DNA from 4 places in the Streptomyces sp. NPDC055955 genome. Region 3 is predicted to be linked to each of the others. Evidence: riboswitches for the same ligand, from Rfam matches in the RefSeq annotation. Region 3 holds a riboswitch; each other region holds the start of a gene.
What was found. A riboswitch is a leader RNA that binds a small molecule or an ion and turns the genes downstream of it on or off. The one in region 3 is predicted to bind thiamine pyrophosphate.
Positions count from the first base shown of each region.

Region 1 (7,424 bases), on a different contig from region 3:
GTCAGCCCGCCCCGCTCCCCGGGACAGGGCTGAACGACGGCTTCCGGGTGGTCCCCCCGAAGACCACCCGGAAAAGCCCGTACCAATTCGGGAGAAAAGCACGGTGAACAGCCGCCCGGATCGGATTCACCACCCCTGGTGCATCACACAGCGCGAGCTGCATTCCTATGATGGGCGCACGACACCGCGGGCCGCTGCGACCAGGCAGTCCGATCGGGTGCAGAGGCGGCGCAATGGTGGTGGAGGGGTCGATGACTCAGGGGGCCGGTCAGGGACCCGAGGTGCGCACGGCGACGCTGCGCGACTTCCGCGTTCCCGCGTACGTCCATGACGTACCGGCGAACGTCCAGGAGCCCGGCCACGACCCCGCTCCACCCGCCCCGGCCGTGCCCCCGCGGACGGAGCCGGATCTCGCGTACCAGGAGCCGTCGCTCTCGCAGCCCTCCTACGCGGAGCCGACGCCTCAGGACCCCGCGTTCGACCAGCCCGACGGGTACACGCCCACCCAGCGCGACCTGCCGGTCATCAACCGCGGTGACACGGTCCAGGTGCAGATCGACACCGAGCCCGCGCCCCGTCCCGCCGACGGCCTAGGCCCGCTGTATGTCGTCGGCGACGTGCACGGCTACCTCGACGAACTGATCGCGGCCCTGCACGAGCAAGGCCTCATCGACGCCGAGGGCAGCTGGTCGGCGGGCACCGCCCGGCTCTGGTTCCTCGGTGACTTCACCGACCGCGGGCCCGACGGCATCGGCGTCATCGACCTCGTGATGCGACTGTCCGCGGAGGCCGCGGCCGCCGGCGGCTACTGCAAGGCCCTCATGGGCAACCACGAGCTGCTCCTGCTCGGCGCCAAACGCTTCGGCGACACTCCGGTCAACTCGGGCGCGGGTACCGCCACTTTCCAGGCGGCCTGGTTGCTCAACGGCGGTCAGAAGGCGGACATGGACCGTCTCCAGGACGTCCATCTGCAGTGGATGTCCCGGCTCGACGCCATCGAGCTGGAGGACGACCACCTCCTGATGCACTCCGACACGACCGCGTACCTCGACTACGGCGACTCGATCGAGGCGGTCAACGACACGGTCCGCGAGACCCTCACCCGTAACGACGCGGACGAGTGCTGGGACCTCTTCCGCAAGTTCACCAAGCGCTTCGCGTTCCGCGACGAATCCGGACCCGGAGCCGTGCGCGAGCTCCTCGACGCGTACGGCGGCGCGCGCGTCGTCCACGGCCACAGCCCCATCCCGTATCTCCTCGGCGAGGTCGGCACCGAGGACGCGGCGGACGGATCCGAGGACAGCCGCCCGCAGATCGAGGGCCCGCATGTGTACGCGGGCGGTCTCGCGATCGCGATGGACGGCGGAGTGACCATGGCCGGAAAGCTGCTGGTCCAGCAACTCCCCATGGATAGCTAGGCGTTCCCCGGGCAGGCGCACCGAACGGGGCCTCGGTCCGGCCACCGGGCCGAATTCGGGAAACCCCCTGTCACCGCGTGCCGTCACCGCTCTACCATCGGCTTATCCGTAGCAGGCTCCCCTCCGTTTCTGCCCGACGGCTCGTAACCATGCGAGCCCCCAAGCCCTACGGAGCATCGGGGGATGCACATGAACAGCGCTCCGCACCTGCTGAACGAGGACCGCCCCGAGTTCGAGCGGATCCTCGATGAAGCGCTGCGTACCGCACCGGACCGCCCTGATCTCGCCGCAGTGGGCCAGCGGCTCAACCCCGAACAACTACGCACCATGGCGCTCAACGCCACCGCGCTGATCACGGCCGCCGCAGCGACCGAGTACCAGAACTACGTGAAGGTCCGCGCCGACCTGCGCGCCTCGCCCCGGCCCGTGCGTCCGCTGCGTGAAGAAGGAAGCGCGGCGGAGTCCGGCGGCGGAGCGATCGGCCTGGCCGCCACGGTGGGCGAGGTGGCGGAGACCACCGGCGCCGGCGTCATAGCCGTCGTCGCGGTGCTCGCCCCCGTGCTCGCCGGGACGGCTGCCGCGATCTTCCTGCTCGTCGGCTACATCCTGAAGATGCTCGATCCGGAACCGGCGTTCGCCCAGACCTTGTTGACGGCCGGCTGGGTGTTCGGCGCGCTCACGGCCGCGGGCATTCTTGTCGCCGGCGTGGGCCTGCTGCTCACCGCTCTGCGCAACGGCGCGACGTCCTTGCCAGCCGGCGCGCACAGCGAGTCGAACGAGGAGCTGGACCGGGCAAGGGAAGCGTGGTGCCTGGTGCTCCTGGAGCGCGGCATCCTGCCGTTTCTCCGGGAGGCCCTCGCGGAACCACCACCGGCCCCCGCCAACCGCGGGGGCGTTCCCGGAACCGCGGGCCGCATGCCGCATCTCGGGTACAACAGGCCCGGGTTCAGCAGCCCGGGCGCCGACAGCGGCTCCCCTGCGGCCCCGCGTCCGACCTACTCGAGCCCGGACTTCACGAGCCCGGACTTCGGAGGCCCGGACCACCAGCCGGACTAGGGTCTTTCGTCCGGATCGGGCGAGCCCAGCCCGATCCGGACGAGAGGCCCCAGGGCCTGCCGTAGCTCGGACCCGGGACACTCTGTCCACCGGCCGCGAAGGGCGACCGGTGGACAGCGCGCGGCGCCTGCGGGCGGCGCGGGCGAGGTCAGTCCGCGATCGGCAGATAGACCCGGTTGCCCGCGGCGGCGAACTCCCTGGACTTCTCCGCCATGCCCTCCTCGATCTCGCTCTTCGTCCCGCCGTGCTGGCGGCGGATGTCCTGCGAGATCTTCATCGAGCAGAACTTCGGCCCGCACATCGAGCAGAAGTGGGCCGTCTTCGCGGGTTCGGCCGGGAGCGTCTCGTCATGGAACTCCCTTGCCGTGTCCGGGTCGAGGGCGAGGTTGAACTGGTCCTCCCAGCGGAACTCGAAGCGCGCGTCGGAGAGGGCGTCGTCCCACTCCTGGGCACCCGGGTGCCCCTTGGCGAGGTCCGCCGCGTGGGCCGCGATCTTGTAGGTGATGACGCCGGTCTTCACGTCGTCACGGTTGGGCAGGCCCAGGTGCTCCTTGGGCGTGACGTAGCAGAGCATCGCCGTCCCCCACCACGCGATCATCGCGGCTCCGATGCCGGAGGTGATGTGGTCGTACGCAGGGGCGATGTCGGTCGTCAGCGGGCCGAGTGTGTAGAAAGGCGCCTCCTCGCACACCTCCTGCTGAAGGTCGATGTTCTCCTTGATCTTGTGCATCGGGACGTGCCCGGGGCCCTCGATCATCGTCTGCACGTTGAAGCTCTTCGCGATCGTGTTGAGCTCCCCGAGCGTCTTCAGCTCGGCGAACTGTGCCTCGTCGTTGGCATCCGCGATCGAACCCGGCCGCAGGCCGTCGCCCAGCGAATAGGTGACGTCGTACGCCGCGAGGATCTCGCAGAGCTCCGCGAAGTTCTCGTAGAGGAAGCTCTCCTTGTGGTGCGCCAGGCACCAGGCGGCCATGATCGAACCGCCGCGCGAGACGATGCCCGTCTTGCGATTGGCGGTGAGCGGGACGTACGGCAGCCGCACGCCCGCGTGGACCGTCATGTAGTCCACGCCCTGCTCGGCCTGCTCGATGACCGTGTCCTTGTAGATCTCCCAGGTCAGTTCCTCGGCGCGGCCGTCGACCTTCTCCAGCGCCTGGTAGAGCGGGACCGTGCCGATCGGGACGGGGGAGTTGCGCAGGACCCATTCGCGCGTGGTGTGGATGTTGCGACCGGTGGAGAGGTCCATGACGGTGTCGGCGCCCCAGCGGGTCGCCCATGTCATCTTCTCCACCTCTTCCTCGATGGACGAGGTGACCGCGGAGTTGCCGATGTTGGCGTTGACCTTCACCAGGAACCGCTTGCCGATGATCATCGGCTCGATCTCCGGGTGGTTGACGTTGGCCGGCAGGACCGCGCGGCCCGCGGCGATCTCCTCGCGGACGACCTCCGGCTCCACGTTCTCCCGGATGGCCACGTACTCCATCTCGGGCGTGACCTCCCCGCGCCTGGCGTACGCGAGTTGGGTCACCGCCTGGCCGTCACGCCCGCGGCGAGGCTGGCGGGGGCGGCCGGGGAAGACCGCGTCGAGGTTGCGCAGACCGCCGCGCGGCGAGGTGTGCTTGATGCCGTCGTCCTCGGGGCGGACCGGGCGGCCCGCATACTCCTCGGTGTCGCCACGGCTGATGATCCAGTTCTCCCTCAGCGGCGCGAGGCCCCTGCGGACATCGGTGTCGACACTCGGATCGGTGTACGGCCCGGACGTGTCGTAGAGCGTGACCGCCGTGCCGTTGGTGAGGTGCACCTGGCGGACCGGCACCTGGAGGTCAGGGCGTGAGCCCGTGACGTACCCCTTGTGCCAGCCGATGGACTTCCCGGCCTCGCCCGTCTCTGCGGACAGGTTGGAGGCAGGCGTGCGTGCGTCCGATGTGGTCATGAGACCTACTCCCTACGCCGGCATTACCCGGTAACAGGTTCGGCGGTCGACGCAGCGGCTTCCGTCGGGCGATGTTTCATGTGAAACATCGCCGAAGCGGAGGTCAGCGCCCTCTCAGCCCGGTGCTCCGAGCTCCCGCGTGTGCAAAGGTGCCCCCACGCTAGCGCCATTTCTGGCGCGCTGAACAGAGGGCCCCTGCCGTTCTTGCGATGATCGGGCGGTGACCAGCACGCAGCAGTCTCCGTCCTCACCGCCGCATCCGCCGCACGCCCAGGGGGGCGGAGGGCACGGCCACTCCCACAGTCACGGCCCTGCCGCGCCCGTTTCCCAGCATCTGCGCAAGGTCATCGCCGCCGTGCTCATCCCGTTCTCCGTGGCGGTCGTCGTCGGCCTGGTGGTGCTCTGGCCCGGCGGCGCCCCCTCCCATGCCCGTACGGGCGTCGGCTTCGACCGGCAGACCCAACAGGGCACCGTCATACGGGTCGACAAGGTCGACTGCCGGTCCGTAAACGCCTCCGGCGACACCCCCACCGGCGATACGTCGACCGCCGAGGGTCGGTCCGCCGAGCAGCAGGCGAAGGGCACGTGCGAGAAGGCGACAGTCCGTGTCGACGGCGGCAAGGACACCGGGCATACGTTCACGGAGATCGTGCAGCCGGACTCGCCGCGGCAGTTGCACGAGAACCAGAAGGTGATCGTGGCCTACGCGCCCGACGCACCCAAAGAACTTCAGTACTCCGTCACCGATGTGAACCGCAGGCTCCCGATGACGCTCCTCGCCGGGATCTTCGCGCTGGCCGTGGTCGTCGTGGGACGACTGCGGGGGGTCATGGCACTCGTCGCGCTGGCCGTCAGCTTCCTGGTGTTGACCTTCTTCATCCTGCCCGCGATCCTCCAGGGCTCAAATCCACTGGTGGTGGCGGTGGTCGGGGCGAGCGCCATCATGCTGATCGCTCTCTACATGTGTCACGGTCCGACGGCCCGAACGTCGGTCGCGGTGCTCGGCACGCTGGTCTCTCTGCTCCTGATCGGCCTGCTCGGTTCGCTGTTCATCGGCTGGGCCGCGCTGACCGGCAACACCGACGACAACACAGGCCTGATCCACGGTCTCTACCCGTCCATCGACATGAGCGGTCTGCTGCTCGCCGGCGTCATCATCGGTTCGCTCGGCGTGCTCGACGATGTGACGGTCACACAGACGTCGGCGGTGTGGGAGCTGCATCAGGCCGACCCGACGATGGGCCGGCGCGGCCTGTACCGCGCGGGCATCCGGATCGGCCGCGACCACATCGCGTCCGTGGTCAACACACTGGTCCTGGCGTACGCGGGCGCGGCGCTGCCGCTGTTGCTGCTCTTCTCGATCGCGCAGAGCGGTGTGGGCACCGTGGCCAACAGTGAACTGGTGGCCGAGGAGATCGTCCGGACTCTGGTGGGCTCGATCGGGCTGGTCGCCTCGGTGCCGGTGACGACCGCGCTCGCGGCTCTGGTGGTCTCCGCCGACCGACCCGGATCCTCGTCCGCTGCCACGGCCGGTCCGGCACGCGGAGGAAGGGGCCGGCGTCGGAAGCGCTGAACCCCTGCGAGGGCAGCCCCGGGGCGCCGGTCTGCTGAAGCGTTACATCAGTTGATCGTGCCGGACTTCTGGAGCCCGTCAGCCCGCGCTCTGCTCCTCGGCGAGGATCCGGTCGAGTGCCTCGTCGAGATGCGTCTCGAAGTCGGCGAGCGCCCGCTCCTGGCCGAGCGGGACCAGCTTGTCGGTGCGGTCGAGGAACGCGACGAGGGGGGCGACGCCCGCCTTGAACAGTGCCTGGTCCCCGCCCACTTGGAGCCGGATGTGCACCTCGCCCGGCATGTCGCCGGGGCTGCCGGCCAGTTCCACCGGCTCGATGCGCACATCGCCGTCGCCACAGGGGCCGGCCACGCCGTCCACCAGGAGCTCTCTGCCGAACGCCCACGTCACCGGGGCGTCTCCGGGGAGGTGGAAGGTCAGCCGCACGGCGTAGGGATCAGCGGCGGCGTACCGCAGCTCCACCGGGATGCGGAACGAGAGTTCCTCGGAGACGAGGAAGCTCATCATGACCTCTGCTTGTACTGCCTGTACCGACTCGCGCATCGCCTACCCCGTCAATTTGCCGTCGATCGGCCGGGAACAGCCTTCCCGACGCTCTTCGCATCTTGCTTAACGTACATGCGGGATCACAAGGAGTGAGTTTTCAGATGCTGATAGAGAAGGCGAGTGTCCCCACGAGTTTCCCGACTTCGTTCTGCAGCTGACGGGCCGCGGGCAGCAGACGACCGGCCTGATGGGACGGGAGGGAGACCGCCATCGTCGCCGCGGTGGAGCCCACGGTGATGGGAAACGCGGCGCAGACTGTGCCCAACGCGTACTCCTGACGCTCCACGACCGGCTGCATCCGCCCCTGTCCGTTCAGCCGTCGCAGCAGCGCGCGGTCGTCACGCACCGTGTACGGGGTGATCGAATGGGCGGGATAGCGGTCGAGGTGATCGCGTCGGCTCTCGTCGTCGAGCTGGGCGAGGAGGCACTGGCCGATCGCGTGGGCGTGCCCCGTCTCACGGAAGTCGGCCCATTCGGCGACCGCGGGATTCCCGGGCGTGTCGGCGACGGCCACAACTTCGATCTCGCCCTCGCGGTAAACCGAGAAGTACACCGGGACGCCGATGGCGTCGCGCCAGTGCTGCAGGGCTTCGGTGATCATGCCGCGACGATTCTGCTGCGCTCCGCTGCTGCTCAGCCTCTCGGCCGCCGCCCCCAGGACGAACAGACCGGTCTCCTTGCGGAGATAGCCCTCGTGGGCGAGCGTGCGCAGCAGGTGGTACGCCGTGGGAAGCGCGAGGCCGGCCTCCCGGGCCAGCTGCTTGGCCGGCGCTCCCTCTTCGTGCGACGCGACGGCCTCGAGAAGGCGCATCGCGCGCTGGACGGAACCGATGAGGGTCGGAGGGGCGCCGGCCGGGCCCTCGGGGTGGGCCTCGGCCCGGGCGTCGTCGTAGGTGTGCGT
Region 1 covers NZ_JBHJYS010000007.1:190,262-197,685, reverse strand. The annotation lists gene ACFC96_RS16675 (LacI family DNA-binding transcriptional regulator) at 1-33, shown strand, start outside; gene ACFC96_RS16670 (metallophosphoesterase family protein) at 237-1,418, shown strand; gene ACFC96_RS16665 (hypothetical protein) at 1,602-2,474, shown strand; gene thiC (phosphomethylpyrimidine synthase ThiC) at 2,623-4,407, opposite strand; TPP riboswitch at 4,400-4,556, opposite strand; gene ACFC96_RS16655 (YibE/F family protein) at 4,628-5,980, shown strand; gene ACFC96_RS16650 (SsgA family sporulation/cell division regulator) at 6,059-6,520, opposite strand; gene ACFC96_RS16645 (IclR family transcriptional regulator) at 6,621-7,334, opposite strand.
Region 1: it holds a riboswitch for thiamine pyrophosphate, as region 3 does, so the genes downstream of both, thiC (phosphomethylpyrimidine synthase ThiC) here and thiO (glycine oxidase ThiO) in region 3, are expected to answer to the same signal.

Region 2 (7,424 bases), on a different contig from region 3:
GCAGGCCGTGGGCGAGACCCACGGCGACGGCCGACGCCAGGGTGCATCCGGTGCCGTGCGTGTGCCGGTTGTCGTGGCGGGGAGCGCGCAGCCAGTGCTCCTCGGTGCCGTCGGTGAGCAGATCCACGGCCGCCCCGGGCAGATGGCCGCCCTTGACGACCACCCAGCGCGGGCCGAACGCGAGGAGCCGTTCCGCGGCACGGCGCATGCCCGCGTCGTCGGCGACGGCGAGGCCGGTCAGCTGAGCCACCTCGTCCAGGTTCGGCGTGGCCACCGTCGCGACCGGCAGCAGCTTGGTGCGCACCGCGTCGAGCGCGTCCTCGGCGAGCAGCGGATCGCCGTGCTTGGAGACACTCACCGGGTCCACCACCACGGGGGCGTCCGTACCGGCGAGCAGTTCTGCCACCGTCTCGACGAGCACCGGCGACGAGAGCATCCCCGTCTTGACCGCCTGGACGCCGATGTCGTCCACGACGCTGCGGTACTGCGCGCGCACCGCGTCGACGGGGAGCTCCCACGCTCCCTGGACCCCCAGGGAGTTCTGCGCGGTGACGGCGGTCAGGACGCTCATGCCGTGGGCGCCGAGCGCCAGCATCGTCTTGAGGTCGGCCTGGATCCCGGCGCCACCGCCCGAGTCCGAACCGGCGACGGTCAGGACGCGGGGCGGCGCGACGCGTCGGGTGCTCACGGGCACGGTCATGTGCGGGCCTCCTCGTGCGGTGCGGTCCGGGTGTCGGCGGTCGGGCGGCGCAGCCTGAGGGGCGCGTACACGACGAGTGCGGCGACGAAGGCCACGTAGTACGCGAGGTCGGCGCCGTGCAGGGCCTTCGCGACCGGCCCCACGTACAGGCCGCTGTCCATGAACGGGACCGCGGCGGCGAAGGCGGCGACGAAGGCGAGGAGTCCGGGCCACCAGGGCTGCGGCCGTGCGCTCTCGGCGGCGAGGTCGACCGGCGCGCCGCCCCGGGCCCTGGCGCGCGCGAACCAGTCGACGGCCACGACCGCGACGAAGCCGGGGATCCAGTAGCCGACGAACAGCAGGACGTTCTGGAAGCGGGCCGCGGTGTCGGCCGCGTGCATCCACAGCACCAGCGGGAAGCCGAGCACCGCGGCGAGCGCCGCGGCGAGCGGCCGCGGGACCCGGACGCCGATCGTCTGCAGGGCCAGCGAGCCGCTGTAGTCGTTCATGGCGTTGCTGCACAGGGCCGCGAGCGCCACGGCCAGCAGCCCGAAGGAGCCGAGCACGCCCCCGCCGAGAAGCTCGTCGACCCCGCGCGCGGTCTGGTCGGTGAACACGGAGGCGCCCCACAGCCCGAGCGCCTGGACGGCGACGAAGGAGACCGTGACGCCGAGGAGCGTGAACCAGAACATGCGCTGACGGGAGGTGGCGGCCGGAAGATAGCGGCTGAAGTCGCTGGCGTAGGGGGCCCAGGACAGGGACAGGCTGAGCGCGATCGTGCTCGTCAGGACGAACGCGCCGGCCCGGTCGGCGCCGTGCGCGGCCCCGGTGGTGACCGGATGGACACCGTCGAGAAGCTTGACGGCCAGGACCACGAACGCGGCGGCCAGGACGAAGGTCATCAGCTTCTGCAGGCGGTGGACGGCCTCGTAGCCGAGCACACCGAGCGCACCCTGCGCCAGCATCATCACGAGCACGCCGACCCAGAAGGGCCAGCCGCACAGCCTGGCGAGCGCGTCGCCGCCGAACAGGCCGATCAGCGCGTCCCAGGCGACCGACGACAGCCACTGCAGGGCGCCGGGCACCGCGACGGCCCGGCCGAACGCGAGCCGCGCCAGCGGAAGCTGTCCCGCGCCGGTCGCGCTGCCCCACGTACCGAGATACGCGGTGGGCACGGCGCCGACGAGCGTGCCGAAGACGACGGCGGCCAGCGCGGTGGCGAAGTCCAGGCCGAGTGCGATGCCGACGGTGCCGGTGAAGACCCCGGTCATGGTCAGGTTCGGGGCGAACCACACGGTGAACAGGCGCCCGGCGCCGCCGTAGCGGTGGCTCTCGGGGACCGGCGCGATCCCGCGCGCCTCGACCCGCAGGTCACCGGGCGCGGCGGGCATCCGCCCGTCGAAGACGGAGCGCGGTCCGGTGGACCCGGTGCTGCTCGGGGCATGGGGCAACGACATTGGCTGACATCCCTCCGCCAGTGCTAACTGGTTCAGGTTCGACGGGTGTGATCTCAGCCCTCGTGCGGGGCACCCCGTGTCCGGTACGTCGGCAAGGGTAGCTTCCCTGTCCCGGGAGGCAACCCCGGGGGGAGGGGCGACGTCCGCTGCGTGGGTGGCGCGCACCCGCCGCGTGAAATTCGTTCGAGGAGTGCCGCACACCCCCGTACCGTGATCGATTCGAATGATCGCGGACGGTCCGGGCACCCCTGCCCGGCGGTCCGCGTCCCCAGGGACATGCGAAGGAAAGGACGGGACACGATGGAGCAGCGCCACGGTGAGGCCGACGAACGGTTCGGGGCCGTCGCCGACGCGTTCGCGCGGAACTTCACGGAGTTCCCCGAACTCGGCGCCGCCGTCACGGTGTTCGCCGAGGGACGCAAGGTCGTCGACCTGTGGGGCGGAGTCGCGGACGAGCGGACCGGGCGTGCCTGGGAACAGGACACCACCGTCCCCGTCTTCTCCGTGGCCAAGGGCCTGGTGAGCGTCAGCGCGCAGCTCCTCGCCCAGGAGGGGCGGCTCGACCTCGACGCGCCGGTCGGCCGGTACTGGCCCGAGTTCGCACAGCACGGCAAGGAGACCGTCACCACGCGCATGGTGCTCGGGCACCGGGCGGGAGTCCCCGCCCTCGACCCGGTGCTCTCCTTCGAGGAGATCGCCGCGTGGACGCCGGTGATCCGCGCGATCGAGGAGCAGAAGCCGCTGTGGGAGCCCGGCACCGCGTACGAGTACCACGGCCATGTCTTCGGCTTCCTCGTCGGCGAGGTGATCCGGCGGATCACGGGCCTCACCCCGGGCGCGTACTTCCGCCGCGCGGTCGGTGACCCGCTCGGGCTGCGTGCCTGGATCGGGCTGCCCGCCGGAGAGTCGGCACGCGTGGCCCGGCTCGCCGAGGCCGAGGGGCGTCCCGCGATGCCGGGGCCCGAGCATCTGCTCACGCGCATCGTGACGATGAACGGCGCGCTGGCCTTTCCGGGCCTCGACGAGCCGCACGGCTGGAACGACCCCGAGCTGCACGCCGTGGAACTGCCCGGGGCCGGCGCCGTCGCCTCCGCGAGCGGTCTCGCCCGTCTCTACGCGGCGGCCGTCACCGGGGTCGGGGGCCGCGAACGGCTGCTCACGGCGGACACGGTGACCGACGCGCTGCGCGAGCTGTCCTCCGGCGAGGGCTGGCTCGGCTTCGACGCCGGAGCGGGCTGGGGCTCGGGCTTCCTGCTCGACTCGCCGTCCTTCCGCCCGATGCTCGGCGCCCGCAGCTTCGGGAACGACGGAGCCGGAGGCCAATTCGCCTTCGGTGACGACGAGTTCGGGGTGGGCTTCGCCTATGTGGCCAATCGCATGATCGGCCACGGCGACGCCCGAGCCAACCGCCTGATCGCGGCGGTGCGCGCGTGCCTCGGCGCGTGACGCCGTCGCGGTGGGGACGTCCCGTCGTCCCCACCGCGTTCAGCTGGTCTAGCCGTATTGAGCATGAGCGTTGTTGATACGCGCGGGAGGAAGCGGTTGTCTGGACTGTTCTGACCTGCCGGTTCCCGCGGGCCCGCATGGTCGGCCTCAGCTGGGATGTCTCTGGTTGTCGAGGTATTCCTTGTTGCTCGACGGCGGGGCGCCTCCGCACGTGGCGGCAAAGTTTTGAGGGTGACCAGATGTGGTCACCTCAGAGGTACGTGCGGATATGCCGGGGAAGCTCCTGGCGGAGTCTGCGGGCGGAGATGCCCCTTGGGGGGAGCCGACCAGCTGGGACCGGAGACCTTGGGCGGGTGGTGCACCAGCAGGTGCACGTGGTCGGTCGCACTGTTGAACTTGGCCAACTCTGTTTCGAAGTCCGCGCAGACGGCGCGCATGACTTCCTCGCGGCGTTCAAGGATCTCGTCGGTGAACGGTCCGCGCCGATACTTGAGTGTGAAGACCAAGTGGGCGTGGAGAGTGTGGACGACCGTGCAACCCCTACGAATATTGGGATTTGGCTCCCAGTGTGGTGACATAGATCGTTACGATCGCCCGTGTGAAGGTCGTGACGCAGGTCAAACTCATGCCGGATGCCGTGCAGGTATCCGCGCTTAAGCGCACCCTGCGCACGGTCAATGACGCCGCGAACTGGGTTTCGGCGGTGGCGTTCGAGCGCGGTGTGCCGCGTGAGTATGAGCTGCGCAGGCACACCTACGCCGAACTGCGGTCGCGAGGGCTGGGGGCGCAGGCAGCGCAGCACGTGATCAAGAAGACCCGCGATGCCTACACGACGCTCAGGGCCAGCATCCGCGCTGGGAATCTCGGCAGGCCTGGATCGAAGCGTCGTACCAAGGCTGAGTCCAAGCCCATCGTCTTTAGGCCCCAGGCTGCGCAGCCGTATGACGACCGGTGTTTGAGCTGGCAGTACGAAGCGCAGACGGTGAGTATCTGGACAATCTCCGGGCGTATCAAGAACGTCCGCTTTGCCTGTTCGGCTGGCGCACTCAAGACGCTGCAGGAGCACCGGCAGGGTGAATCGGACCTGGTCGAACGCGACGGCGTGTTCTATCTGCTGGCGACCTGCGAGGTGCCCGAGACCGAGCAGTACGAGCCCGCCCATTTCATCGGCGTGGATCTGGGAATCGTCAACATCGCCACTACGTCCACCGGCCACAAGAGTGCCGGGCGGGACCTGAACCGGCACCGTAAGCGGCACCTCGATCTGCGCAGGAAGCTGCAGGCCAAGGGCAGCAAGTCCGCCAAGCGGCTGTTGAAGAAGCGTAACCGGCGTGAACAGCGTCACGCGAAGAACCAGAACCACATCATCGCGAAGACGATCGTGACCGAGGCTGAACGCACCTCGGCCGGGATCTCCCTGGAGGAACTCAAGGGAATCCGGCAGAGGGTACGGCTCCGCAAGCCCCAACGGGTCGCACTGCACTCCTGGGCGTTTGCCCAGCTCGCAGGCTTCATCGTCTACAAGGCCCGCAGGGCCGGTGTCCCCGTGGTCTTCGTCGATCCCGCCTACACCTCGCAGCAGTGCTGCGAGTGCGGCCACATCGACAAGAAGAACCGGGCAAGCCAGGCCCTGTTCACGTGCCGGAACTGCGGGGTCGTTGCCCACGCAGACCGGAATGCTTCCCGCAACATCGCCCGCAAGGGCGAGGCTGTGTGGACTGCGGGGCGTGAGTCACGCGTCCCTGCCACCCTGTAAGGGTGGCTGGACGGAGGAGCCCACCCGACAGCCAGTCGGGCGCTACCTCCAAACCCGGTCCCATAGGGCCGGGTCAAGTTGACACCTTCGTACTCCCCGTGGCCGTGGCCGGCGCGTCGGGCGTGTGGGCGACCACGGGCCCGCCCTCGACGAGCCGCCGGATGCCCGGTGTGGCGACGGCCGCGACGGCCATGGCGGCGACCAGGAACCACAGGCCGCCCACGGCCGACCCCGTGCGGTCGACGACCACGCCGATGCCCATCGGTCCGAAGCCGCCGCCCAGATTGCCCACGGCGTTGATCACCGCGATGCCGGAGGCCGCCTGAATTCCCGTCAGGAAGCGTGAGGGGAGCGTCCACAGCACCGGCTGCCCCGCGAAGATGCACATCGCGGCCACGCTGATGAAGGCCATCTGCAGCACGTGGTTGCCGGTCAGGGCGCTGGCCGCGAGGCCGAGGGCGCCGGCGGCGGCGGTGCCCGCGATCCACGGGTAGCGCGCACCGCTTCGGTCCGCGAGTTTCGGCACGACGTACAGGCCGACGGCCACGAAGACGTACGGGATGGCGGTGATGAAGCCGGTGGCCGTCGTGGAGAGGCCGCCGAAGCCGTCGACGATCGTCGGCAGCCAGAAGCTCAGCCCGTAGGCGCCGAGCGGGAAGCACAGGTAGAAGAGCGACAGCAGGACCACTCGCCTGTCGCGCAGCGCGCGCAGCGGACTTCCGTGTCCGCGCTCGCCCAACGCGTCGGCCTCTGCGGCGAGTTCACCGGCGATCCAGGCCCGTTCCTCGGCCGTGAGCCGGCGGACGCCTTCGGGGCCGTCGGGCAGGAAGCGCAGGGTCACGAAGCCGAGCACGATCGCCGGCACGCCCGTCGCGATGAAGATCCACTGCCACCCCTCGAGCCCGAACGTGCCGTCGAGGTCGTCGAGCGCGCCCATCACGGGGTTGCCGATGATGAAGGCGAGGGGCGCGGACATCATGAACCAGCCGGTCATGCGTGCCCGGTAGCGGCACGGATACCACTTGGTGAGGTAGTAGAGGACTCCCGGGTAGAAGCCGGCCTCGGCGACGCCGAGCAGGAAGCGCGCGGCGTAGAACTGCCAGTCGTTGCCGACCAGCGCCGTCAGGACGGTCACCACGCCCCAGCTGAGCATGATGCGGGTGAACCAGCGGCGCGCGCCGAATCGGTCGAGGTAGACGTTGCTGGGCACCTCGAAGATCGCGTACGCGATGAAGAAAGCGACCTGGCCGAAGGTGAACGCGGCGTTCGACAGGCCGAGTTGGTCCTGGAGCGTCAGCTTGGCGAAGCCGACGTTCGACCGGTCTATGTACGCCACCAGATACAGCAGGACCAGGAACGGCATCAGCCGCCGGGTCACCGCCTTCATGACTGTCGATTCCACGGCTCTCCCAGGTCGTTCGTGCCGGATCCGCGTCGATCCTCTGGACACGCCGGGACCGTATCGTGATTTGATAGCACCATTGAAGGGGTGCGTCGGACACGGCTTGATCACGGCCGCGGTCACGGCCCTGGCATCGCACCGGAAGGACTACACATGGCCGCGCTCGAACCCACACCCGACGACAGCGAGGCGCCGCTGCGCTCCCGCGCCTGGTTCGGCGACGGCGGCAAGAACGGCTTCATCTCCCGCCACCATCTGCGCGCGATGGGCCGCGGCGGTCACAACTTCGACGGCCGCCCGGTCATCGGCATCTGCAACACCTTCTCCGAACTGACGCCTTGCAACGGCCACCTCCAGCTCATCGCGGACGCCGTGAAGCGCGGCGTCCTCCAGGCCGGCGGCTTCCCCCTCGAATTCCCCGCCATGTCCCTGGGCGAGCCGTTCCTGCGCCCCACCTCGATGCTCTACCGCAACCTCGCCGCGATGGAGATCGAGGAACAGATACGGGCCAACCCCCTGGACGCCGTCGTCCTGCTCACCGGCTGCGACAAGACCACCCCCGCCGCCCTCATGGGCGCCGCGAGCGCGGGTGTCCCCGCGATCGTCTTCACCGGCGGCCCGATGCTCAACGGACGTTTCCAGGGCCGCAACGTCGGCTCCGGCACGGACATCTGGCGCATGACC
Region 2 covers NZ_JBHJYS010000029.1:10,363-17,786, reverse strand. The annotation lists gene thiD (bifunctional hydroxymethylpyrimidine kinase/phosphomethylpyrimidine kinase) at 1-700, opposite strand, end outside; gene ACFC96_RS39825 (purine-cytosine permease family protein) at 697-2,136, opposite strand; TPP riboswitch at 2,129-2,223, opposite strand; gene ACFC96_RS39820 (serine hydrolase domain-containing protein) at 2,437-3,582, shown strand; gene tnpA (IS200/IS605 family transposase) at 3,828-4,160, opposite strand; gene ACFC96_RS39810 (RNA-guided endonuclease InsQ/TnpB family protein) at 4,208-5,338, shown strand; gene ACFC96_RS39805 (MFS transporter) at 5,412-6,740, opposite strand; gene ACFC96_RS39800 (IlvD/Edd family dehydratase) at 6,894-7,424, shown strand, end outside.
Region 2: it holds a riboswitch for thiamine pyrophosphate, as region 3 does, so the genes downstream of both, ACFC96_RS39825 (purine-cytosine permease family protein) here and thiO (glycine oxidase ThiO) in region 3, are expected to answer to the same signal.

Region 3 (7,424 bases):
CGACGTCGGGGACCTCGACCATGACCGGGCCCTTGGAGATCGTCAGGGTGACCGTGTCCCCCTCGCCGAGCCGCTTGCCCTCGACGGGGGACTGCCGGGCGACGCTGCCCTTGTCCGCGTCCGAGTACACCCGCGCCGTCGCGATCTCGGCCTTCAGACCCACGTCCTGCAGATCGGCGATGGCGTCCTCCTCGGACTCGCCCGTCACGTCCGGGACGTCCACCGCGCTGCCCCTGCTGACCACGAGCGCGATGGCCGAACCGGTCCGGCGCGTGGTGCCCGACTCCGGGTCCGTGGCGATCACCGCCCCCTTGGCAACGCCGTCGTCGAACTCCTTGGTGACCATGCCGGGCTCCAGACCCGCGTCCTTCAGCCGGCGCTCCGCCCGGCCGAGGGGCGTGCCCTGGAGGTCGGGGACCTTCACGGTCTCCGGTCCCAGGGACATCGTCAGATCCACCGCCCCGTGGTCCCGGATGCGGGCGCCCACCTCGGGGTCGCTGGCGAGCACGGTGTCGCGCTTCACGGTGTCGCTGTACGCGTGCTTGACGTGCCCGAGCTCGAGACCTGCCTCGCCGAGCCGCGCCTCGGCCTGCGTCTGCGTCTTCGCGAGCAGCGGCGGGACCTGCGTGAACTGGCCCGAGTTGATGTACCAGACTCCCGCACCGAGGCCGAGGGCCAGCAGCACGGCCGCGACGGCCGCGAGCACACCGCGCCGCGGACGACGCCTCCGGGAAGGGGCGGGCGGCGGGGGCGGCGTCTCGAAGCGGCTCGTGCGGTCGAGCTCCGCCTGCGGGTCCTGGTCGTCGGCGGGCAGCGGGAGCTGTACGCCCCTGGTCCGCAGCGCCGACGGGATCACGCTCGTGCGGTCGTCGGAGATGTCACGGTCCCCGAGGTCCTCGGGGCGTGCGGCCGGCGGCACCGCGTCGAGCTGCGCGTCCGTGAGGACGGCCCGGGCCGACCTGACCCGGGCGAGCAGCGCCACGGCGTCGTACGGCCTGAGGTCGGGCGTGCGCGCGGTCGCCGAGGCGACGAGCTCGTCCAGCTCCGCGGGCAGGCCGGGAACGGACGCGGACGGGGGCGGCACGTCCTCGTTCAGGTGCTGGTAGAGGACCTGGGCGGGGGAGTCGCCCGAGCGCGGCTTGGCGCCCGTGAGCATCTCGTAGAGCACCACCCCGCACGCGTACACGTCGACGCGGGGGTCCGCGGTGCCGGACTCAATCTGCTCGGGGGCGAGGTAGGAGACGGTGCCGAGGACGGCGCCCGTCGTGTTCGTGACCGTGTTCACAGCCCGTACGAGGCCGAAGTCCGCCACCTTCACGCGGCCGTCGTCCCCTATGAGGACGTTCTCCGGCTTCATGTCGCGGTGCACGAACCCCGCGCGGTGCGCGGCGCCGAGCGCGGCGAGGACCGGCTCCAGGATGTCGAGCGCGGCGCGCGGCCGCAGTGCCCCGCGGTCCCTCAGGACGTCCCGCAGGGTGCAGCCCGCGACGTACTCCATCGCCAGATAGACGTACTGGCCGTCGGCGCCCTGGTCGAAGACCCCGACCACGTTCGGGTGGGAGAGCCGGGCGACGGACTTGGCCTCGCGGATGAAGCGCTCGACGAACGAGGCGTCGGCGGCGAGGGCCGGGTGCATCACCTTGAGCGCGAGCACGCGGTCCAGGCGGGTGTCCACGGCCCTGTAGACCGTGGCCATCCCGCCGACCGCGATGCGTGCGTCGACGCGGTACCGGCCGTCGAGCACCTGCCCGACGAGAGGGTCCTGAAGGGTCGTGTCCACGCAGGTGAGTGTACGAGCCGCCGCCGACACCCGGCTCCGCGAGCGGCCGTACTGCAGCAGAGCTGTGACCGGGCTGTACGCCCCTCAGAACGCGGGCCGCTCCGGGTCCAGCCTGGCCATCCCGGACACGGGCGACGAGGCCTCGGCGAAGTGCCTGCGGGGGATACGGCCCGCCCGGAACGCCAGCCGCCCCGCCTCGACCGCGTGCCGCATGCCCTGCGCCATCAAGGCCGGCTCCTGTGCGCGGGTGACCGCTGAGGCGAGCATCACACCGGCGCACCCCAGCTCCATCGCGAGCGCCGCGTCGGACGCCGTCCCGGCGCCCGCGTCCAGGATCACCGGCACGCCCGCGTGCTCGGTGATCAGCTGGAAGTTGTGCGGGTTGCGGATGCCGAGCCCGGAGCCGATGGGGGAGCCGAGCGGCATGACCGCGGCACAGCCCACGTCCTCCAGCTTCCGCGCGAGCACCGGGTCGTCGTTCGTGTACGGCAGCACGGTGAAGCCGTCGTCGACGAGGATCTCCGCCGCGTCCAGGAGCTCGATCGGGTCGGGCAGTAGGGTGCGCTCGTCCGCGATGACCTCCAGCTTGACCAGGTCCGTGCCGAGCGCCTCGCGCGCGAGGCGGGCGGTCAGGACGGCCTCACCGGCGGTGAAGCAGCCCGCCGTGTTCGGCAGTACCTGGATCCCCAGCTTCTCCAGGACGGAGAGCACGGACCCCTGCACACTCGCGTCCACGCGCCGCATCGCGACGGTCGTCAGCTCCGTGCCGGACGCGACGAGGGAGCGTTCGAGGACGTCGAGGCTGGGCGCCCCGCCCGTGCCCATGATCAGCCGGGACGAGAACGACGTACCGCCGATGACCAAGGAGTCGTCAGCCATGGGTTCAGCCTCCCTGGACCGCGGTGAGGACCTCGACACGGTCCCCGTCCGTGAGTGCGGTGACGGCCCACCGGGTGCGCGGGACGACGGTTTCGTTGAGTGCGGCGGCGACCCCGGACGGCGCGCTGGTCAGCGTGGAGACGAGGGCGTCGAGCGTGGTGCCCGGGGCGACCTGGCGGCCCTCCCCGTTCACGGATACGTGGGTGACGGACACGGTCATACGGACTGCTCCACAGAGACGGGTGCGGGGACGGCGTCGAAGCGCCGCGGGGTGAAGGGGCGGGCCACTTCGGGGAGTTCGCCGGTGGCGAGCACGTGGGCCATGGCGTCGCCGGTGACCGGCGTGAGCAGCACGCCGTTGCGGTAGTGGCCGGTGGCGAGCAGCAGGCCCGGCAGTGCGGTCGGGCCGAGGATCGGGGCGTTGTCGGGGGAGCCGGGGCGCAGGCCCGCGCGGGTCTCCGTGAGCGGCAGCTCCGTGATGCCGGGCACCAGCTCGTGGGCGTCACGCAGCAGCTCGTAGACGCCGCCCGCGGTGACCGTCGTGTCCCAGCCGAGCTCCTCGCTGGTGGCCCCGACGACGAGCTCGCCGTTGACCCGGGGCACCAGGTAGAGGTTGCCGCCGCGCACGACGGCGCGCACGGTGCGGCTCAGGAACGGCGCGTACACCTTCGGCACGGTCAGGCGCAGTACCTGTCCCTTCACCGGGCGCACCGGCGGCAGTACGTCGTCCGGGACCCCGGCGAGCCTGCCGCTGAGGCTGCCGCCGGCGAGGACGACCCGGTCCGCGTCGAGCACGGTGCCGTCGGCGAGGACCACGCCGCGCGCGCCCTCGCGGACGACTGTCAGCCGCTTGGCCCACTGCCGGTGGAACCGCACCCCGGCCAGCTCGCAGGCCGCCACAAGGGCCTTCGCGAGGCGTCTCGGATCGATCTGGTGGTCACCGTCGACGCGCAGGCCGCCCCGCACGGACGGGGCCAGCATCGGTTCGAGGCGCCGGCACTCACGGCCCGACAGCCACTCCGAGTCCAGGCCCGACTTGTGCTGGAGGGCGTGCAGTTCCCGCAGGTGCGCGCGGTCGTCCGAGTCGAGCGCCACGGCGAGGGTGCCGCACGCGCGGTAACCGAGGTCGAGCCCGGTGGCCTCGGAGAGCTCGGCCGCGAACGCCGGATAGCGGCGCGCGGACTCGACGTTGAGGCCGAGGAGGGTCTGTTCGGTCTCTCCGTAGTGCAGTTCGGTGACGGCGGCGAGCATCCCGGCCGCCACCTGGGCGGCCCCGCCGCCCGGTTCGGGGTCCACGACCGCGGTGCGCAGCCCGCGCTGCGCGGCCCGCCACGCGGTGACGAGACCGATGATCCCGCCGCCCACGACCAGGACGTCGGAGCCTTCAGAAGTACGCGACATGGGCGTCCAGCCCCTCCCTTCGCCGGCATGACCCGGATCAGGTTCGTACGGTCGGAGGCCGTCCCAGCCTCCCTCTCAGCCCGGTACGTCCGGGCTCCCGCGAGTGCTTTACGGTGGCCACCCTAACCCCCTGACCCACTGCACCGACGCCCAGTAAGGGAGCCCCCGCGCATGGCCCGCTCGCTCGACGGACTCGTTCTCGCCCCGGTCGCCGACCAGGCGCCAGGTCAGGTGGGTACGCAGACGCGGTTCGCCTACCACGAGGAGGACGGCCGGATCTGGGCCGAGTACGCGGGCGGGGACGTGGTGCGCGGCCACCTCGTGGGCACCCGCGAGGGTGACCGGATCGACTTCAGGTACGTACAGCTGAAGACGGACGAGACGACCTCCTCCGGGCACTGTGTCTCGCTCGTCGTGGACCTTCCCGACGGGCGGGTGCGGCTGGACGAGACGTGGGAGTGGGAGTCGCAGGCGGGCAGCGGGACGAGCGTCGTCGAAGAGGTCCCCGGCGCCTGACGGCGCGGGCGGCCGCGGCGGTCAAACCGGCGGCCGGTGTGGAAGACGTCACGGGACCGGAGTGACGCGGCCCGCTGACTGACTGAACGTCAGGTGCATATGGTGATCCGGTGAGCGAGCAGACCCAGAACCAGGCAGGGCGGCACGTCGTCATCGTCGGCGCCGGGATGGCGGGGGTCCAGACCGCCGTGGCCCTGCGCGAACAGGGCTTCACCGGCGCCGTCACGCTGATCGGCGCCGAACCCCACCAGCCGTACGACCGGCCCCCGCTGTCCAAGGCCGTCCTGCTCGGCAAGGCCGAGGGGTCCGCCTTCGACGTCGACTTCGAAGCACTCGACATCACGCTCGAACTGGGCCGCGAGGTCACCGGCGTACGCCCCGCCGAACACACCCTCGACACCGCCACCGGACCCGCCCCCTACGACGTCCTCGTCCTCGCGACCGGCGCCGAGCCCATCAGGCTGCCCGGCACGGAGGACATCCCCGGAGTCCATCTGCTGCGCACGCTCGACGACGCCGAACGTCTGCGCCCCGTCCTCGCCGCGCAGCGCGACATCGTCGTCGTGGGAGCGGGCTGGATCGGCGCCGAGTTCGCCACCGCGGCCCGCGAGGCGGGATGCGCGGTCACCGTCGTCGAGGCGGCCGAGCGGCCGCTCGCCGGGGCGCTGCCCGAGGAGGTCGCCGCCCCCATGGCCGCCTGGTACGCGGACGCCGGGGCGGAACTGCGCACCCACGCGCGCGTGGAGCACGTCGAACCGGGCGCCGTCCTTCTCGACGACGGCACCCGGGTGCCCGCCGGCGCCGTCGTCGTCGGCATCGGGGCCCGCCCCGCCACCGGCTGGCTCACCGGCTCCGGCATCACGCTCGGCGCCCACCGCGAGGTCGTGGCGGACGACCGCCTGCGCACCTCCGAGCCCGATGTGTACGCGGTGGGTGACTGCTCGTCCTTCCCTTCGGGACGGTACGGCGAGCGCCTGATGGTCCACCACTGGGACAACGCGCTCCAGGGCCCCCGCACGGTCGCCGCCAACATCATCGGCGACACCCCGGCGACGTACGACCCGGTGCCGTACTTCTGGTCGGAGCAGTTCGGCCGCTTCGTCCAGTACGCCGGGCATCACGCGGCCGCCGACACCACCGTGTGGCGCGGCGACCCGCAGGGCGCCTCCTGGAGCGTGTGCTGGCTGCGCGAGAGCCGTCTCGTCGGCGTCCTCGCCGTGGGCCGCCCGCGCGACCTGGCGCAGGGACGCAAGCTCATCGAGTCCGGCGCCCCGCTGGATCCGCAGGTCATCAGCGACCCGGCCCGTCCCCTGAAGGCCGCAGTCGTGTGACCGCCCCGCGCGGGCGGGGGTCCTTTTGCGCGGCCGCGTTTCCCACTGTCAGTCCGGGATGGCAGGCTTGTCCTGTGACCGAGATTGACGCAAAGATCGATGCTCTCGTCCCCGAGTGGCTCACCCTCCCCGACATCGCCGAGCGGTTCGGCGTGGAGGTGACGCGTGTGCGGCAGCTGGTGAAGGAAGGCCAGGTGATCGCCGTACGCCGCGGTGAGAACAGGGCGCTGCACGTGCCCGCCGCCTTCATCGACGGCGACAAGGTCGTCAAGGGCCTCACCGGGACGCTGACCCTGCTCAGGGACGACGGCTTCAACGACGAAGAGATGCTCGAGTGGCTCTTCACCCCCGATCCGACCCTGCCGGGCACCCCCGCGCAGGCGCTGAGCGAGAATCGCGGGACGGAGGTGAAGCGCCGCGCCCAGGCGCTCGCCGTCTGACCTGACAACCGTCCGGCGTGGGGGGGGCGCGCCCCCCCCCCCCCCCCCCCCCCCCCCCCGGGGGGGGGGCCCCCCGGGCCGGGGCCGCCCCCCCGCCCGCCCCCGGCCCCCCCCCGGGGGGGGGCGCCGCTCGCCGGGGGGCCGGGGGGGCCCGCCCCGCCCCCCGCCGCGCGCCTCGCCCCCCCCCCCCCGCGGGGGGGGGGGCCCCCCCCCCCCGCCCCCCCCACGCCACCGACCACGGGGGGACTCACCCATGGCCATGGCCGCCACGCAGCGCGCCCAGCTCGCCGACGCCCGGCTGTACCTGTGCACGGACGCCCGCAAGCGCCAGGGCGACCTCCCCGAGTTCCTCGACGCCGTTCTGGCGAACGGCGTGGACATCGTTCAGCTGCGCGACAAGGGCATGGAGGCGGGCGAGGAGCTGGAGCACCTGGCCGTCCTCGCCGACGCCGCCGCCCGCCACGGCAAGCTGTTCGCGGTCAACGACCGGGCGGACGTCGCCCACGCCGCCGGCGCCGATGTCCTGCACCTGGGCCAGGGCGACCTGCCGGTCGCGGCCGCCCGCGCCATCCTCGGCGAGGACGTCCTGATCGGCCGCTCCACGCACGCAGACACGGAGGCCGCCGCGGCCGCCGTCCAGGACGGCGTGGACTATTTCTGCACCGGCCCCTGCTGGCCGACGCCCACCAAGCCCGGCCGGTACGCGCCCGGCCTCGACCTGGTGCGTCACACGGCCTCGCTCGGCACGGACCGCCCCTGGTTCGCGATCGGCGGCATCGACGCGGGGAACCTGGACGAGGTGCTCGAAGCCGGCGCCCGCCGCGTCGTCGTCGTCCGTGCCATCACCGAGGCGGACGACCCGGGCGCGGCGGCGGCCGACCTCGCGAAGCGGCTGCGTACGGCCTGACCCGCCCGGACACGCTCCGCCAAGACGTGTGTCCGCAGGGTGGACGGGGATTAGGGACAGGGCGCTCCCGTGGCTAACCTGCCCATATGGCCCTTGGCACCGCTTCCACCAGGACTGATCGCGCACGCACCGTGCGCGACATGCTCGCGACCGGCAAGACGACCTTCTCG
Region 3 covers NZ_JBHJYS010000017.1:181,690-189,113, reverse strand. The annotation lists gene pknB (Stk1 family PASTA domain-containing Ser/Thr kinase) at 1-1,780, opposite strand, end outside; gene ACFC96_RS30415 (thiazole synthase) at 1,865-2,659, opposite strand; gene thiS (sulfur carrier protein ThiS) at 2,664-2,879, opposite strand; gene thiO (glycine oxidase ThiO) at 2,876-4,060, opposite strand; TPP riboswitch at 4,058-4,171, opposite strand; gene ACFC96_RS30400 (hypothetical protein) at 4,232-4,576, shown strand; gene ACFC96_RS30395 (NAD(P)/FAD-dependent oxidoreductase) at 4,687-5,907, shown strand; gene ACFC96_RS30390 (Rv2175c family DNA-binding protein) at 5,982-6,347, shown strand; gene thiE (thiamine phosphate synthase) at 6,607-7,254, shown strand; gene metF (methylenetetrahydrofolate reductase [NAD(P)H]) at 7,341-7,424, shown strand, end outside.

Region 4 (7,424 bases), on a different contig from region 3:
CCCCGCGGGCACCGGCAGCTTTCCCCAGGGCGTGTCGGCCACCTCCCCGACGACCGTGGCGTCGACCACGTTGTCGAATCCGAGGAAGCGTGCCACGAACGCGTCGGCCGGGTGCTGCCACACCTCAAGTGGCGTACCGGACTGGGCTATCCGTCCGTCGCGCATCACCACGACGCGGTCGGCGAGCGCGAAGGCCTCGCCCTGGTCGTGGGTCACGGCCAGCACCGTCGTGCCCAACTCGCCGAAGAGCTCCCTGAGTTCGACGACGAGACGCTCCCGCAGCGAGCGGTCGAGCTGGCCGAGCGGCTCGTCGAGCATGAGCAGGCGGGGTCGCGGGGCGAGCGCCCTGGCGAGGGCCACGCGCTGCTGCTCGCCGCCGGACAGCGAGCCCACGGCGCGCCCGTCGGCCCCGGGCAACCCGACCAGCGCCAGCAACTCGCCCACGCGGAGCTGCTGTTCGGAGCGCGTGGCGCCGTGCATCCGCAGCCCGAAGGCGACGTTGCCGCCCACGTCGCGCTGCGGGAACAGCTGGTGGTCCTGGAACATGAGGCCGACGCCCCGCCGGTGCGCGGGCACGCCCGACTGGTCACGGCCGTCGAGGAACACACGTCCCCCGTCGAGCGCCTGGAGCCCGGCCACGACCCTCAGCAGCGTCGACTTGCCGCTGCCGCTGGGGCCGAGCACACACACGATCTCGTGCTCGGCGACCTCCAGATCGATCCGGTCGAGCGCCGCATGCGCCGCTGCGGACGGACCGTCGAACCGCACGGTCGCGTCGTCCAGGGTCAGCAGGGCCATCAGAACTCTCCCGTCGTACGGTCCGTGCGGATGCGTTCGAGCAGCAGCAGCGACACCGCGCACACCACCATGAGAATCGTCGAAAGGGCCATTGCCTGGCCGTAGTTGAGGTCACCGGCGCGGCCGAGGAGCCGCGCCACGGCGACCGGCAGGGTCGGGTGGTCCGGGCGGGCGATGAACACGGTCGCCCCGAACTCGCCGAGCGACACGGCGAACGCGAATCCGGCCGCGATCAGCAGAGCCCTGCGCACCATCGGCAGATCGACCTCGCGCCAGGCCCGCAGCGGCGAGGCACCGAGGACGGCGGCGGCCTCGCGCAACCGCCCGTCGACCGCGCGCAGGACCGGCAGCATGGTGCGGACGACGAAGGGCACCCCGACGAGGGCCTGGGCCAGCGGAACCAGGATCCAGGTGCCGCGCAGGTCGAGGGGCGGCTTGTCCAGAGTGATCAGGAAGCCGAAGCCGACGGTGACGGCGGAGACGCCGAGCGGCAGCATGAGGAGCGCGTCGAAGCCCCGTACGAGACGCCCGGCCCTGCGCGTCAGGGCCGCGGCGGCGAGTCCGCCGATCACGACCGCGAGGGCGGTGGCGGCGAGCGCGTACGTGAGGGAGTTTCCGATCGCCTCGATCGGCGGCACCAGGAACGCACCGCTGTCGGACGAGGTGAGCGCCGTGTAGTAGGAGAAGCCGAAGCCGTCCGGCCCCTCGAAGGACCTCTGGATCAGCACACCGAGCGGCAGCAGGATCAGTACCGCGACGGTGGCGACCACCCCGGCGAGCAGCGCCCACTGGCCCGGGCCGCGCGGGCGTCGGGCGGTGTGCGCCGCGTCCACGAGGCGCAGCGCGCTCTCCTGCCGGCGAACGCTCCATGCGTGCACGGCGAGAATGATCCCCACGGCGGCGAACTGCACGATCGTGAGGACGGCCGCCGTGGAGAGGTCGAAGATCTGCGCGGTCTGCCGGTAGATCTCGACCTCGAGAGTGGAGAACGTCGGCCCGCCGAGGATCTGGACCACGCCGAACGACGTGAACGCGAAGAGGAAGACCATCAGCGCGGCGGCCGCGACGGCCGGCCCGAGCGCGGGCAGCGTCACCTTCCGCCAGGCCGTCCAGCGGGAGGCGCCCAGCATCCGGGCGGCCTCCTCCTGCCGCGGGTCGAGCTGCGACCACAGTCCGCCCACGGTGCGCACGACGACGGCGTAGTTGAAGAAGACATGGGCGAGCAGGATCGCCCACACCGTGGTGTCGAGGCGTACGCCCCACAGGCCGTCGAGCAGCCCGCCGCGGCCCACCAGCGCCAGGAACGCCGTGCCGACGACGACGGTCGGCAGCACGAACGGCACGGTGACGGCGGCTCTCAGAACCTGCTTGCCCCTGAACTCGAAGCGCGCGAAGACGTACGCGCCGGGGAGCGCGATCAGCAGCGTGAGCACGGTCGAGGCGAACGCCTGCCAGGTCGTGAACCACAGGACGTGCTGGATGTCGGGCTGCCCGAGCACGTCGGTGATCCGCCCGAACTGCCAGTGGCCGCCCGCCTTCAGGCCGCGCGAGACGATCGCCGCGACCGGATAGGCGAAGAAGACCGCGAAGAACGCGACGGGCACGGCCATGAGGCCGAGCCGAGCCGCGCTCCCGCGCCGACGGCCCTTACGGGGAGTCACCGCAGGCGTGCCCGGGCGCGATGCCGGGCGCTTCACCGGAGGTTCCCCGGGGGACGTCACTTCAGTACGAGTGAGGTCCACGACTTGACCCAGGCGTCACGGTTGTCGGCGATCTTCTTCGGCGCCATGGTCTTCGGGGCGTCGACCTCGACGTCGTACTTCGCGTAGTCGGCGGGCAGGGCCGCGTCCTTCGTCACCGGGTCCACGAACATGTTCAGCGGCATGTCCTGCTGGAACTCCTTCGCGATCAGGAAGTCGAGGAGCGCCTTGCCGCCCTTCTCGTTCTTCGCGTTGCTCAGCAGGCCGGCGAACTCGGTCTGGCGGAAGCAGGTGCCGGTCGCCACCCCGGTCGGGGCGGTCTTCGGCTGCGGGTCCGAGTAGATCGCCTCGGCCGGCGGCGACGACGCGTACGACACGACGAGCGGCCGGTCACCGCCCGCCTTCCTGCCGCCGGCTGAGCCCGAGAACTCCTCGTTGTAGGCCTGCTCCCAACCGTCGACGACCTTCACGCCGTTGGCCTTGAGCTTCTTCCAGTAGCCCTGCCAGCCTTCCCCGCTCCCGGCTTCACCCGAGCGGGAGGTGCCGCCGTCGCCGTACTGCGCGGCACTGCCGAGCAGGAAGCCGAGGCCGGGCGACGACGTCGACACGTTCTCGGTGACCAGCAGGTTCTTGTACGCGGGCTTGGCGAGGTCGTCGAACGAGGCGGGCGGCGTCAGCTTGTGATCGGCGAAGTACTTCTTGTCGTAGTTGACGCAGATGTTGCCGGTGTCGATCGGGGTGACCCGGTGCTTGTCCTTGTCGAGCTGGAACTCGGACCCCACCTGGTCCAGGCCCTTGGCCGCGTACGGCTGGAAGAGCCCGTTGTCGAGGGCGCGCGACAGGAGCGTGTTGTCGACGCCGAAGAGGACGTCGCCCTGCGGGTTGTCCTTGGACAGGATGGCCTTGTTCACGGCCTCGCCCGCGTCACCGTCCTTCAGGACCGTGACCTTGTAGCCGGAGCGCTTCTCGAAGTCCTTGAGCACGTTCTTGGAGACGGCCCACGAGTCATGGCTGACGAGAGTGACGGTCTTGGAGTCCGCCGCGTCCTTGCCGGAGTCGGATCCCCCGCACGCGGAGAGCGTGACGAGTCCGAGACCGGCCGCCACGGCGACGGCCGTGGCCTTGATGATGGTGCTCACTGAGTTCCCTCCTGGGTGACCAGGAAGAGACGCGGCCCTGCCCGGGATCGCGGACGATTCCCGGGCAGGACACAACAGCTTGAGTGGCGACCGAACTTCCTACCCAGAATGACCTGGGCAAGGTTCAGAGGGTCTGCGGCCGATGCCGCACTCTCAGCGCTGTGGCGCTCCCCTGTCGGAATATGAAGATGTAAGTACGCCCGTCAGATTACCGCTCGGTGGCGGCGAGCTGACCGCATGCCCCGTCGATCTCCTGGCCACGGGTGTCGCGGACGGTGACCGGCACGCCGTGGGCCGCGATGGCCTCGACGAACGCCTTCTCGTCCTCGGGGCGCGAGGCCGTCCACTTCGAGCCCGGCGTCGGGTTCAGCGGGATCAGGTTGACGTGGACGCGCTTGCCCTTGAGCAGGCGGCCGAGCCGGTCACCACGCCAGGCCTGGTCGTTGATGTCCCGGATGAGCGCGTACTCGATCGAGATGCGGCGGCCCGACTTCTCCGCGTACTCCCACGCCGCGTCGAGGACCTCGCGGACCTTCCAGCGCGTATTGACCGGGACGAGGGTGTCGCGCAGCTCGTCGTCGGGAGCGTGCAGCGAGACGGCGAGGCGGCACTTGAGTCCCTCGTCGGCGAACCGGTGCATGGCGGGCACCAGACCGACGGTCGAGACGGTGATCCCACGCTGCGAGAGGCCGACGCCGTCCGGCTCGGGGTCGGTGAGCGCGCGGATGGCACCCACGACCCGCTTGTAGTTGGCCAGGGGCTCGCCCATGCCCATGAAGACGATGTTGCTCAGGCGCGCCGGGCCGCCCGGGATCTCGCCGTCGCGCAGCGCGCGCATGCCGTCGACGATCTGGTGCACGATCTCGCCCGTCGACAGGTTCCGGTCGAGGCCGGCCTGTCCCGTGGCGCAGAACGGGCAGTTCATCCCGCAGCCGGCCTGCGAGCTGATGCACATGGTGACCCGGTCCGGGTAGCGCATCAGTACGGACTCGACGAGCGTGCCGTCGAAGAGCCGCCACAGGGTCTTGCGGGTGGTGTCCTGGTCCGTCGACAGATGCCGGACGACCGTCATCAGCTCCGGAAGCAGCGCCTCCTGCAGCTTGCTGCGCGAGGCGGCGGGGATGTCGGTCCACTCCGCGGGGTCGTGCGCGAACCGCGAGAAGTAGTGCTGCGACAGCTGCTTGGCGCGGAACGGCTTCTCACCGATCGCGGCGACGGCCTCCTTCCGCTCGGCGGGCGAGAGGTCGGCGAGGTGCCGCGGCGGCTTCTTGGCTCCGCGCGGGGCGACGAAAGTGAGTTCTCCGGGCTTAGGCATATCTCGTCCAGTGTCGCAGATCCATTCGCGTGACCTGGAGGCCGAGAAGGGAGGGGTGGTCGTCGCCGGTCGCCATCGGCTGCGGCGGGCCGCCTCGGCGGCCCATGAACGGCCCGGCCTCTCGGCCCACGCGGCGGCATCCGTGCAGGCCGGCGCGCTACCAGCCACCGCACACCCAGGGTCTCCCGCACGCAGCGGGGCGCAGCCGTACGCGTCCGGCCGGAGTCCGGTGAGTCCACTTGCCGAGAAAATCGAACACGCGCTCTAATTCGAGACATGGACCACCCCCTCCCCGATGACGTTCTGAACACACAGCGCGAGTGGGCCGTCACGTACGAGCGGCTCGCCGAGCAACCGGGCCGCACCGCACTGCGACGCCGCTTGTACCGCCTGTCCGTGCGACTGGCGGCCTACCCCCTCAGCCCCGCGGAGCGCGTGGAACTGCGGCGGCAGGCCCGAGGCGAGGGAGGCCCGCAGTGATCGACCATCTGACCGAGCGCCAGGAGCGCATCGTGCGATGCATCCGCGAGTGGGTCGCGGAAACCGGGGAGTACCCGACGGTCCGCGAGATCGGCGCCGGTGTCGGACTCAGCAGCCCCTCGAGCGTGCTGTACCACCTTCGCCGGATGGAGGCCCAGGGAATCCTGGTGCACGACGACCGACGACAGCGCTCGTACCGCCCCGCCGGGTGAGCCGCTTTCCCTCCGGACGGAGCCTGCCGCCGGCTGATGTGCGGCAGGCGGGCCGTACCGCCGCCCCGGCCGCACCGCGGCTGCCCTCTCGGCCCCACCGCCGCCCCGCCCTGACCAGGATTCCGGCGCTGCGCCGGAAAGCCCCGAGATATGCACCGAGCGCAGGGATTCCACTCGCTCAGCAGCCTGATGTCACACCTTGAGCCGTCCTGAAATGACAGCCGATGAGCCGATTACTACGTTCGTCGCAGGTCGGCTGTCCAGCTGGCGTCTCTGCAAGAGAGGAGTGACATGCCCACGCGAATCTTCATCGTGTCCGCCGCCGCGGTGGGGGCAGCGGTTCTTGCCACCACCGGCATCACCTATGCCGCACAGTCCGAATCGACCCAGGCCGCCCCGCCGGCCAAGCACGTCGCACCACCGGCCAAGCGGGCCGCCCCGCCCGTCAAGCAGGCCGCCCCCGCGGCGGCTCGCGCCGGTACCGACCGCACCGACGGCGGGGGGAACAAGGGCCGCGGCCACGAGGACCGCGACCGTGGCTACGGCGGAAAGAAGGAGGGAAGAATCCAGTTCAACGAACGCACGTACTCCGCCTTCACGGAGGGCTGCGTCCCCGCTGCCAGTGGACTGGGCTCGACCAGTTTCAGCATCGACAACGACAGCGACGCGATCGTCGAGGTCTACCGCGGGTTCAACTGCGACAACGGTGCGCCGGTGGCCACGGTCGGCCCTTACGGCGCCACTTATGGTGTCGCGCCCCAAACCGACCGAGGGAGCCGCTGGGGAGGAGGCGTCTTCGTCGACGACGGGGTCGTGGGCAGCTTCCGGGTGATCCGCTACCACGACGAGTGGTGACGCCACCGCCCTGAGCACGGGGCATCGCCGGCCCGTCGGAATCGGGCCGGCGATGCGGCCTCGTCGCACTGGCGTCCGTCCACAGCGGCGCCCGGCTCCGCCCGCTCCACGTCACACCTGGGGCACAGCACGCCGACCGACCAGGGCATCGGGCACAAGCGGACCCGTCCCTACCGAGCGGCGCGAGTCATTCCCCTTCTCGCCATCACCACCGCGGACAGACCGCGCCCAACAACCGGCCACCCGTCGGCCGCGCCCCGGCCCCTTCCAGTGGCGCAGACATACGACAACGGGCCCGTCGTCCCGTGGACAACGAGCCCGTCACCTGAATCCGCCGAGGCCAGCCGCGACTTCCGGGTCGGTCAGCCGGCTCCGACGAAGATCACCAGGAGCAGCCAGACCACCGGCGCCGTCGGAAGCAGCGAGTCGAGGCGGTCCATGATCCCGCCGTGCCCGGGGAGGAGCGTGCCCATGTCCTTGATCCCGAGGTCGCGCTTGATCATCGACTCTCCGAGGTCGCCGAGCGTGGCGCTGGCCGCGACGGCGAGCCCGAGCAGCAGCCCCTGCCACCAGGCACCGTCGTCGATCAGGAACTGCATGCACAGCGCGCCGGCCGCCATCGCGAACGTCACCGCGCCGACCAGGCCCTCGCGGGTCTTGCCGGGGCTGATGCGCGGGGCGAGCTTGTGCTTGCCGAAGCGCCAGCCGATCGCATACGCGCCGGTGTCGCTGACGACCGTGAGCAGCAGGAACGTCAGGACACGCTGCGGTCCGTCGTCCGCGGTGAGCATCAGCGCCACGAACGTCGCGAGGAACGGCACGTAGAACGCGGCGAAGACACCGGCCGTGACGTCCCTGAGGTAGCCCTCGGGGGGCTCCGTCATGCGCCAGACCAGCACCGCGAGCGCGGTGAGCGCCATCGCCA
Region 4 covers NZ_JBHJYS010000008.1:114,237-121,660, forward strand. The annotation lists gene ACFC96_RS18135 (ABC transporter ATP-binding protein) at 1-798, opposite strand, end outside; gene ACFC96_RS18140 (ABC transporter permease) at 798-2,408, opposite strand; gene ACFC96_RS18145 (thiamine ABC transporter substrate binding subunit) at 2,516-3,637, opposite strand; TPP riboswitch at 3,716-3,821, opposite strand; gene rlmN (23S rRNA (adenine(2503)-C(2))-methyltransferase RlmN) at 3,846-4,952, opposite strand; gene ACFC96_RS18155 (hypothetical protein) at 5,229-5,432, shown strand; gene ACFC96_RS18160 (hypothetical protein) at 5,429-5,644, shown strand; gene ACFC96_RS18165 (hypothetical protein) at 5,936-6,499, shown strand; gene ACFC96_RS18170 (phosphatidate cytidylyltransferase) at 6,862-7,424, opposite strand, start outside.
Region 4: it holds a riboswitch for thiamine pyrophosphate, as region 3 does, so the genes downstream of both, ACFC96_RS18145 (thiamine ABC transporter substrate binding subunit) here and thiO (glycine oxidase ThiO) in region 3, are expected to answer to the same signal.